One region of the Mesorhizobium sp. B3-1-7 genome, then DNA from elsewhere that is predicted to be linked to it. Evidence: predicted binding sites of a transcription regulator. Region 1 holds the regulator's gene; the other holds the start of a gene.
The links. Region 1 encodes LexA, which represses DNA repair genes until DNA is damaged. Its sites were predicted from a motif close to TGTTCNNNNTGTGTTCNG; they were not measured.
Positions count from the first base shown of each region.

Region 1 (4,007 bases):
GTTTTTCTGCGCCTTGGGCTTTCTCGCGGCCAAGGTCGAGACCTGGCGGATGGCAACCCCGATGCTGGGTTCGGAAATCCAGACACGGCTGACGGGCCGCCTCGTCACCGCCGAGGCGATGGCCAATGGCCGTGTCCGGCTGACCATCGACCTGATTTCCACGGAACATCCGAAGCTGCGCTACGCGCCGGACCGCGTCAGGTTGTCGGCCCGCAGGATCCCGTCCGGCATGACAGCCGGGTCGATGCTGACCGGCTATGCCAAGCTGCTGCCGCCGACAGGTCCGGTTCGGCCGGACAGCTACGACTTTTCCTTCGACAGCTATTTTGCCGGCATTGGCGGCAGCGGCTTTTTCCTGGGTGATCCAAAGCTGATTGCGCCGGTGGAGGCGCCCTTTGGCGCCCGCATCGCATCGGCGGTGGAAAACGCGCGCGAAGGGATCGCCGATCACATCAGGAGCGCCATCGGCGGATCCGAAGGCGAGATCGCAGCGGCACTGATCGTCGGCGTTCGTGCCGGCATTCCGGAGGCGATCAACGAGTCGATGCGACGGACCGGCATCTACCACATCATTTCGATCTCCGGCCTGCATATGGCGCTGGTCGCCGGCACGATCATGGTCCTTTTGCGCGGCGCCTTCGCGCTGTTTCCGGATTTCTCGTCGCGCCGACCGGTGAAGAAATATGCCGCTGGAATCGCGCTGCTCTCGATCGCCGCCTACCTCGTGATCTCCGGCATCGTGGTGGCGGCCGAGCGGAGTTTCATCATGCTGGCCGTGATGCTTGCCGCCGTGCTCTTCGACCGCGCGGCGCTCACCATGCGCAACCTGGCGATCTCGGCCATCGCCGTTATCCTTGTCTCGCCGCACGAAGTGGTCGGCCCAAGCTTCCAGATGTCCTTCGCCGCCACCGCCGCGCTGGTCGGCGCCTATGCCGGTTTTGCCGACTATCGCGCCGGCAAAACGACCGCGCCGCCGGCAAAGCGTTCGTTCCTCGGCTTCCTATCGCGAAAACTGGCGATCGGAGTGGGTGGTGCCGCCGTGACATCGCTCATCGCGGGCAGCGCGACATTGTTGTTTGCGATCTGGCACTTCCAGCGGGTGTCGCCGCTCAGCCTGCTGGCCAATCTGGCGGTCATGCCGATCGTCTCACTGATCGTCATGCCGTTTGCCGTGTTGAGCGCGCTGGCCATGCCCTTCGGCTTCGACGGCCCATTCCTTTATGTGATGGGCAAGGGCCTGACGGCGATGATCGCCATTTCGGCGTGGATCTCCGAGCGCTCACCGGTCGACGCCGTCGGGCTGATCTCGATCCAGTCGGTGCTGCTGGCGACGGTCGCGCTGGTCATCGCGACGATGGCCACCACCTGGCTGAGGCTTGCCGCCGTACCCTTCGCGCTCGCCGCGCTGCTGGCCATTCCGCATGTCCGCGCCCCGGATGTGCTTGTCTCGGAGGACGCGCATCTGGTGGCGATGCCGATCGGCGGCGGCGAGCTTGCCATCAACCGCACGCGCTCCAACGAGTTCACCACGGACAACTGGAAACGGGCGCTGAAAGCCGAGGAAATCGTACCGCCGGAGACGTTCGCTAAAGACGCCCTCGACATCGCCGATCCCGTCGACCTGCCGCCCGGCTCGCCCTTCTACTGCATCGGCGACCTCTGCATCGGCCGGCATCCTTCCGGCGCCATCGTCGCGCTCACCGAGAATCGCGCCAGCGCCCGGCCTGCTTGCGGTTTCGCCGACCTCATCGTCATCGACGACGCCACGGCCTACAACCCATGCCGCGATCCGCGCGTGCTTGTCGTCACCAAGCGGCAACTGGCACGCGACGGCAGCGCCGCCATCTTCTTCGATCCGCAATCGGCAACCGCGCGGCCAATCGTTCGCTACGCGGTCGAAGAACCGTACCGACCCTGGCACGAGCAGCGGAAATACGCGCGTGAGGCGAGGGGGCTGCCGCCCTATCAACGACCGGAAAAGCCGGCGGTCGCGCCGCAGCCTACAGAATAGGTGGCACGCAGTTCCGGCGAAGACCGCCGCGCGGTTCTGCTCAGTAACGGCGGATGAGTCCGACGAGCTTACCCTGAACCTTGACCCGGTCCGGTCCGAAGATACGGGTCTCATACGCCGGGTTGGCGGCTTCGAGCGCGATCGAGGCACCCTTGCGGCGGAAACGCTTCAGGGTCGCCTCCTCATCGTCGACCAGCGCCACCACGATCTCACCCGGGCTTGCCGTGTTGGCATTGCGGATGATGACGGTATCGCCGTCGAAGATGCCGGCCTCGATCATCGAGTCGCCCTTGACCTCCAACGCGTAATGCTCGCCGCCCATGATCATGTCCGGCGGCACCGAGATCGAATGCGTCTGGTGCTGGATAGCGTCTATCGGCACGCCGGCGGCGATGCGGCCCATCACCGGAATGGACACGGCCGAAACAGCGTCGTCGTCATTGCTGGGTGTCGGCGTGCGAGAGGGCGCCGCCGGCTTGACCTGGCGGCCAAGATTGCCCTGGCCGCCCTGGATGACGCTCGGCGAAAACTTTCTCGCGGCATTCAGGCCAGGCGCGATCGAGTCGGGCAGCCGCAGCACTTCAAGCGCGCGCGCCCGGTTCGGCAGCCGGCGAATGAAGCCGCGTTCTTCCAGCGCCGTGATCAGCCGATGGATGCCCGATTTGGAGGCCAGATCGAGCGCTTCCTTCATCTCGTCGAAAGACGGCGGAATCCCGCTCTCCTTGAGGCGTTCATGGATGAACATCAGCAGTTCATGTTGTTTGCGCGTCAGCATGGCGGCCCCCTTGGGTTCTGAAACCGGAATCAGAAAAACAAACCCAGAACAAACACTATCTGTTCCAGTTGTGTTCCGCAACCGTTTAAAGTTTAGTGAATTTGTTGAGGCTTCGGAAACAATGTTGCATCCAAGGGATACCTGGCCGAGTCAGGTCAGCGGTGTCATTGATTCCGCTCGATTATGCGGCCCTCCTTAAGCTGAAGCGCGGTCCAACACCATCACAAAGGCGCGGGCGGGATTGCTTCGGCTCTTGCGCGAACGTGCTTCACCGTGAACGAAACGGACCCAAAATGCCAACTTCGGCAATGATTCCGATCCATGGTCTTCGCCGTCTATGGACCAGCTAACATAGCGCAGAAGGTTCTTGCCGTGGCACGGACGGTGGTGAGACAACCGTCCTTGGCCAGCCGTGAGAGGCGCCATGCCGAAATGGAGGCGGCAGCATGATGGGGGGAATTCCTGATCTCGCCGAGACCGAGGCGATGGATGCAGCGGATCCGCTGCGCGCCCTGCGCGATCGCTTTGTCCTGCCGGAGGGGGTGATCTACCTCGACGGGAATTCGTTGGGAGCGGCCTCGCACGCCGCATTCGACGAGTTGCGCAAGGCAGCTGCCGAGGAGTGGGCGCATGACCTCATTCGTGCCTGGAACAAGGATGGATGGTTCGACATGCCGGTCGAGCTGGGCGACCGGCTCGGACGCCTGATCGGCGCGGCGCCGGGCCAGACCGTGGTCTGCGACACCACGTCGATCAACATCTACAAAGTGCTGCACGCGGCGATGGCGATGCGGCCGGACCGAACCGTGATCGTTGCCGAGGGCGACAGTTTTCCGACCGATATCTATATGGCCGAAGGGGTGACCTCGACCGGAAAGAACACTGTCCTGCGCCTGGCTGGCGTGGACGCGCCGAGCATCGAGGAACTGATCGACGAACGCGTGGCGGTGGTGTTGGTCAACCACGTCAATTACAAATCCGGCGAGTTGCGCGACATGGCGGCGCTTACGCGCATGGCGCATGACGCCGGTGCGCTGATCGTATGGGATCTCTGCCACAGCGCGGGCGCCATGCCGGTAGAACTTGACAGGGCAAGCGCCGATTTCGCCGTCGGCTGCACCTATAAATATCTCAATGGCGGGCCAGGTTCTCCTGCCTTCATCTATGCGGCCGAGCGGCATCTTGCCGATGTGCGGCAGCCGCTCAGCGGGTGGTGGAGCC
Region 1 is NZ_VFTL01000005.1:80,645-84,651, reverse strand. Features, by position in the region: gene FJ417_RS05725 (ComEC/Rec2 family competence protein) at 1-2,011, shown strand, start outside; gene lexA (transcriptional repressor LexA) at 2,052-2,786, opposite strand; gene kynU (kynureninase) at 3,236-4,007, shown strand, end outside.

Region 2 (4,007 bases), on a different contig from region 1:
CCTCGAAGCCGTAATGTTCGTGGTGTCCGCCGCAGCCGCACATCATGCGGTCGCGCATCACCTTGGCGACGATCGAGGCTGCGGCGATCGATTGCGAGCGCTGGTCGCCCTTGATGAGCGCCCGGCCTTCGCAGGCGAGACCTGGCGGAATGTCGCGGCCGTCGGCCAAAGCGAGCTTCGGCTGCAACGACAGGCCGGCGGCGGCGCGGCGCATCGCTTCGAGGCTGGCTTTCAGGATGTTGCTGTTGTCGATGCCTTCGGCGCTGATCGAGGCCATCGAGACGCTGAGCGCCGACCCCAGAATCTTGAGGAACAGCGCCTCGCGCTGCAAATGGGTGAGGCGTTTGGAATCGTCGAGGCCTTCCGGGATATTGGCGGGGTTGAGCACCACCGCGGCGGCCACCACCGGTCCGGCGAGCGGACCGCGCCCTGCCTCGTCCATGCCGGCGACTGGCCACAGCCCGTCGGCCATCGCCTTCGTCTCGATCGAGAAGTCGGGCTTCTCGACCATTTCAAAGAGAAGCGGAGAATCGGAACGCGCGCGAGCCATGGTGCGGCGAGGTTCGCATCGGCTCCGATTCTCCGCAAGTCCTTCCGGGTCGGATGGGGCGTCGGACCGGGAAGGCACCGTCTCGCGGCCGGGGGGACAATGGCCGGACGGGATTCTTCAAAAGGACTGCAATTCCAAACGGAAAATCGCTTGGCCTGGAATTGCTTAGCGCCGGCCCGTCATGGCCGGCACTGAGGTTAAAGCAGCATCAGTTGTTCGCCGGCGCCCGAACCTGCGACGAATTGGTCGGTGCGAAGCTGCCGCCGCTCGACATTGAGGCCGAGCCGCTTGGCGGCGATCTCGAAACGCCGGCCGATCTGCCAGGCATAGGGACCGGCGCCCTTCATGCGCTTGCCCCATTCGGAATCGTAATCCTTGCCGTCGCGCATCGAGCGGATCAGCGACATCACATGCCGGTAGCGGTCGGGATAGTGGCGCAGCAGCCAATCCTTGAAGATCGGCGCCACTTCGAGCGGCAGGCGCAGGATGACGTATCCCGCCTCCCTTGCACCGGCGGCTCTGGCCGAATCGAGGATGCGTTCCATCTCCGGATCGTTGAGGCCCGGAACGATCGGCGCCACCATCACCGATGCCGGAATGCCGGCATCCGAAAGCTGCCTGATCGCCTCCAGCCGTTTCGTCGGCGTCGACGCGCGTGGTTCCATGGTTCTCGCCAGCATGCGGTCAAGCGTCGTCACCGACAACGCCACCTTGGCAAGGCCGCGCTCGGCCATGCGCGACAGGATGTCGATGTCGCGCGTCACCAGCGCCGACTTGGTGACGATGCCGACCGGATGGCCGCGCGCCTCCAGCACTTCCAGGATCTCGCGCATGATGCGGTATTGCTTCTCGATCGGCTGGTAGGGATCGGTGTTGGTGCCGATGGCGATCGTGCGCGGCTGGTAGCCCGGTTTCGATAATTCCCTGTCCAGCATGCGCGCGGCATCCGGCTTGGCGAACAGCTTCGATTCGAAATCGAGCCCCGGCGACAGGCCCATGAAGGCATGCGTCGGCCTGGCGAAGCAGTAGACGCAGCCATGCTCGCAGCCGCGATAGGGGTTGATCGAACGGTCGAAAGAGATGTCCGGCGACTCGTTGCGGGTGATGATCGTGCGCGGCTTCTCGACCTGCACTTCCGTCTTGAACGGCGGCAGTTCCTCCAGCGAGTTCCAGCCGTCGTCGAACACATGCCGGCTGACCGGCTCGAACCGGCCCGACGGGTTGATGCCGGCCGAACGGCCGCGATTGCGGTCGGGCCGCACGCGCATGCCGCTCTGTTCGATCATTGCATTGGCCATCTCGGCTCTGCCTGCTCCGAAAGCAGCAATGTCGGCACGCACGATCTGTTCCATTTTCGCCCTCTCCCAGGGACTGTCGGCAGGCTGTCGAATCGCTCTGTTCATGAAACTATTCCTATTTTACCGAAGAGAACAAAGCAAGAACTTTTTCGACGAAAAGCTGTAACTGGCGCAAGTCGCGGCTTTCCGCTATTCGGCTAAGGATGCTCAGCGTTCTCATCGAAACCCGCAACGACGAAGAGGGTCTTGCTCGCACGCTCGCCTCGCTGGTCGGCGGCGCGGTCGAGGGCGTGGTGCGCGACGTGGTCGTCTGTGATCAGGGCTCGACCGACCAGACGCATCGGGTGGCCGAACATGCCGGCTGCCATTATGTGACCGGCGGGATCGGCGCCGGCATCGGCCAGGCGAAGGGCGATTGGCTGCTTTTTCTGGAACCCGGCGCGCGGCTTGCCGAGGGATGGATCGACGAGGTGGTGGCGCACGCGGCGAAGCAAACCATGCCGGCGCGGTTTTCACGCGCCCGGGCCGGCCGCGCGCCTTTCCTGGCCCGCGTCTTTTCGGGCAACCGCGCGCTGGCCGAGGGTCTTGTCATCAGCAAGCATCAGGCCTCGGTCCTGGCAAAGAGCGCGCGCGGCGCCGAGGCCCTGGCGCGCGGCCTTGCCGCCAGAAGGCTGAACGCCGAAATCTGGGTGGCTCCGCCGAAGTGATGCAGGCTCTCCCTTCTACCCTTGTTGTGGGAGAAGGAAGAAGCGCTGTCCCTGCGCATCCAGGTCCCTCTGATTTCGACGGGCATCCAGGCCCTGCGGCGCCTGGCGACACGCTGCTCGCGCGTTTCGGCATCGAACCGAACGGCGACCGGCTGGCGGGAGAACAACTCGTGATCGTCAAGCGCGTTGACGATGACGATCGCTCTCGCATCGTCACCCTCGCCGGCGATTGCCGCGACATAGACGCCGCACTCGCGGCAGACGAGATAGTCGGCGGTGCGCAGGCCGAAGCGGTAGACCTGCAGCCGTACCCTGTCTTCGACTGAGATGCTCAGGCGTCCGTTCGGATCGGCGGCCGCGCGCGAGCCATGCCGGGTGCAGAACGAGCACTGGCAGGCGCGAATTTCCAGTCCGGCCGGATCGAGCGCGGTGGAGAAGTTCAGGCGGATGTTGCCGCAATGGCATCCGCCGCTGTGAACGGTCATGGCAGATTGTCCCTTGTTCGCAGCACAAGGTACTTTGCCGGTCGTGGCTTCGGAATGGCTGCTCGTAGGCGAGAGCGCCATTCCGCCTGCAAACCGGATGCCGGTCGGGATGTTTTGCCTTTAGTTATGCACCGGTCTTGCCGCCGCGCCTGAGATGCTCGTCCAGCCGCGGCATGATCTCGACGAAGTTGCAGGGCATGTGCCGGTAGTCGAGCTGCGCCTTGATGATGCCGTCCCAGGCATCCTTGCAGGCGCCGGGCGAGCCCGGCAGCACGAACACGAAGGTGGCGTTGACGACGCCGCCGGTCGCCCGGCTCTGGATCGTCGAGGTGCCGATCTTGTCATAGGAGATGCGGTGGAAGACTTCCGAAAAGCCGTCCATGCGCTTTTCGAAAATCGGCTCCAGCGCTTCCGGCGTCACGTCGCGGCCGGTGAAGCCGGTGCCGCCGGTGGTGATGACGACATCGATGTTTTCGTCCTTCGACCAGCCGAGAACCTTGTCGCGGATCTTCTCGCTGTCGTCGGTGACGATGTCGCGGGCGGCAAGCGTATGGCCGGCTTCCGTGATGCGGTCGGCCAGCGTCTGGCCGGACTTGTCGTCGGCAAGGCTGCGCGTATCGGAAACCGTCAGCACGGCGATGCGCACCGGAATGAAGGGCCGGCTCTCGTCAAGCTTCGCCATCGGTCACCTCCATGCTGCGCGTCGCGGCGACGAACCAGTCGGGATGGCGCGCGCGGATCTCGATCGCCGCGCGCTTGGCGACATTGCCGGTCTCGAACAGGCCGAAACACGTGGCGCCCGAGCCGGACATGCGCACGAAAGCTGCGTCGGCGCGCTTGAGCGCCTTCAGCGCCTCGCCGATCGCCGGCTGGATCGAGCGGGCAGGTGCCTCGAGATCGTTGCGCGTCGTCTCCAGCCAGTTGCGGACGGCGTGGAAGTCGAGGCGCTTCGGCAGCGGCGGCAGCG
Region 2 is NZ_VFTL01000061.1:16,320-20,326, forward strand. Features, by position in the region: gene FJ417_RS31995 (ribonuclease HII) at 1-550, opposite strand, end outside; gene FJ417_RS32000 (PA0069 family radical SAM protein) at 748-1,902, opposite strand; gene FJ417_RS32005 (glycosyltransferase) at 2,052-2,555, shown strand; gene FJ417_RS32010 (hypothetical protein) at 2,450-3,040, opposite strand; gene moaB (molybdenum cofactor biosynthesis protein B) at 3,165-3,722, opposite strand; gene FJ417_RS32020 (4-(cytidine 5'-diphospho)-2-C-methyl-D-erythritol kinase) at 3,709-4,007, opposite strand, start outside.
Region 2: the regulator LexA is predicted to act here: its motif matches at 1,977-1,994, upstream of FJ417_RS32000 (PA0069 family radical SAM protein).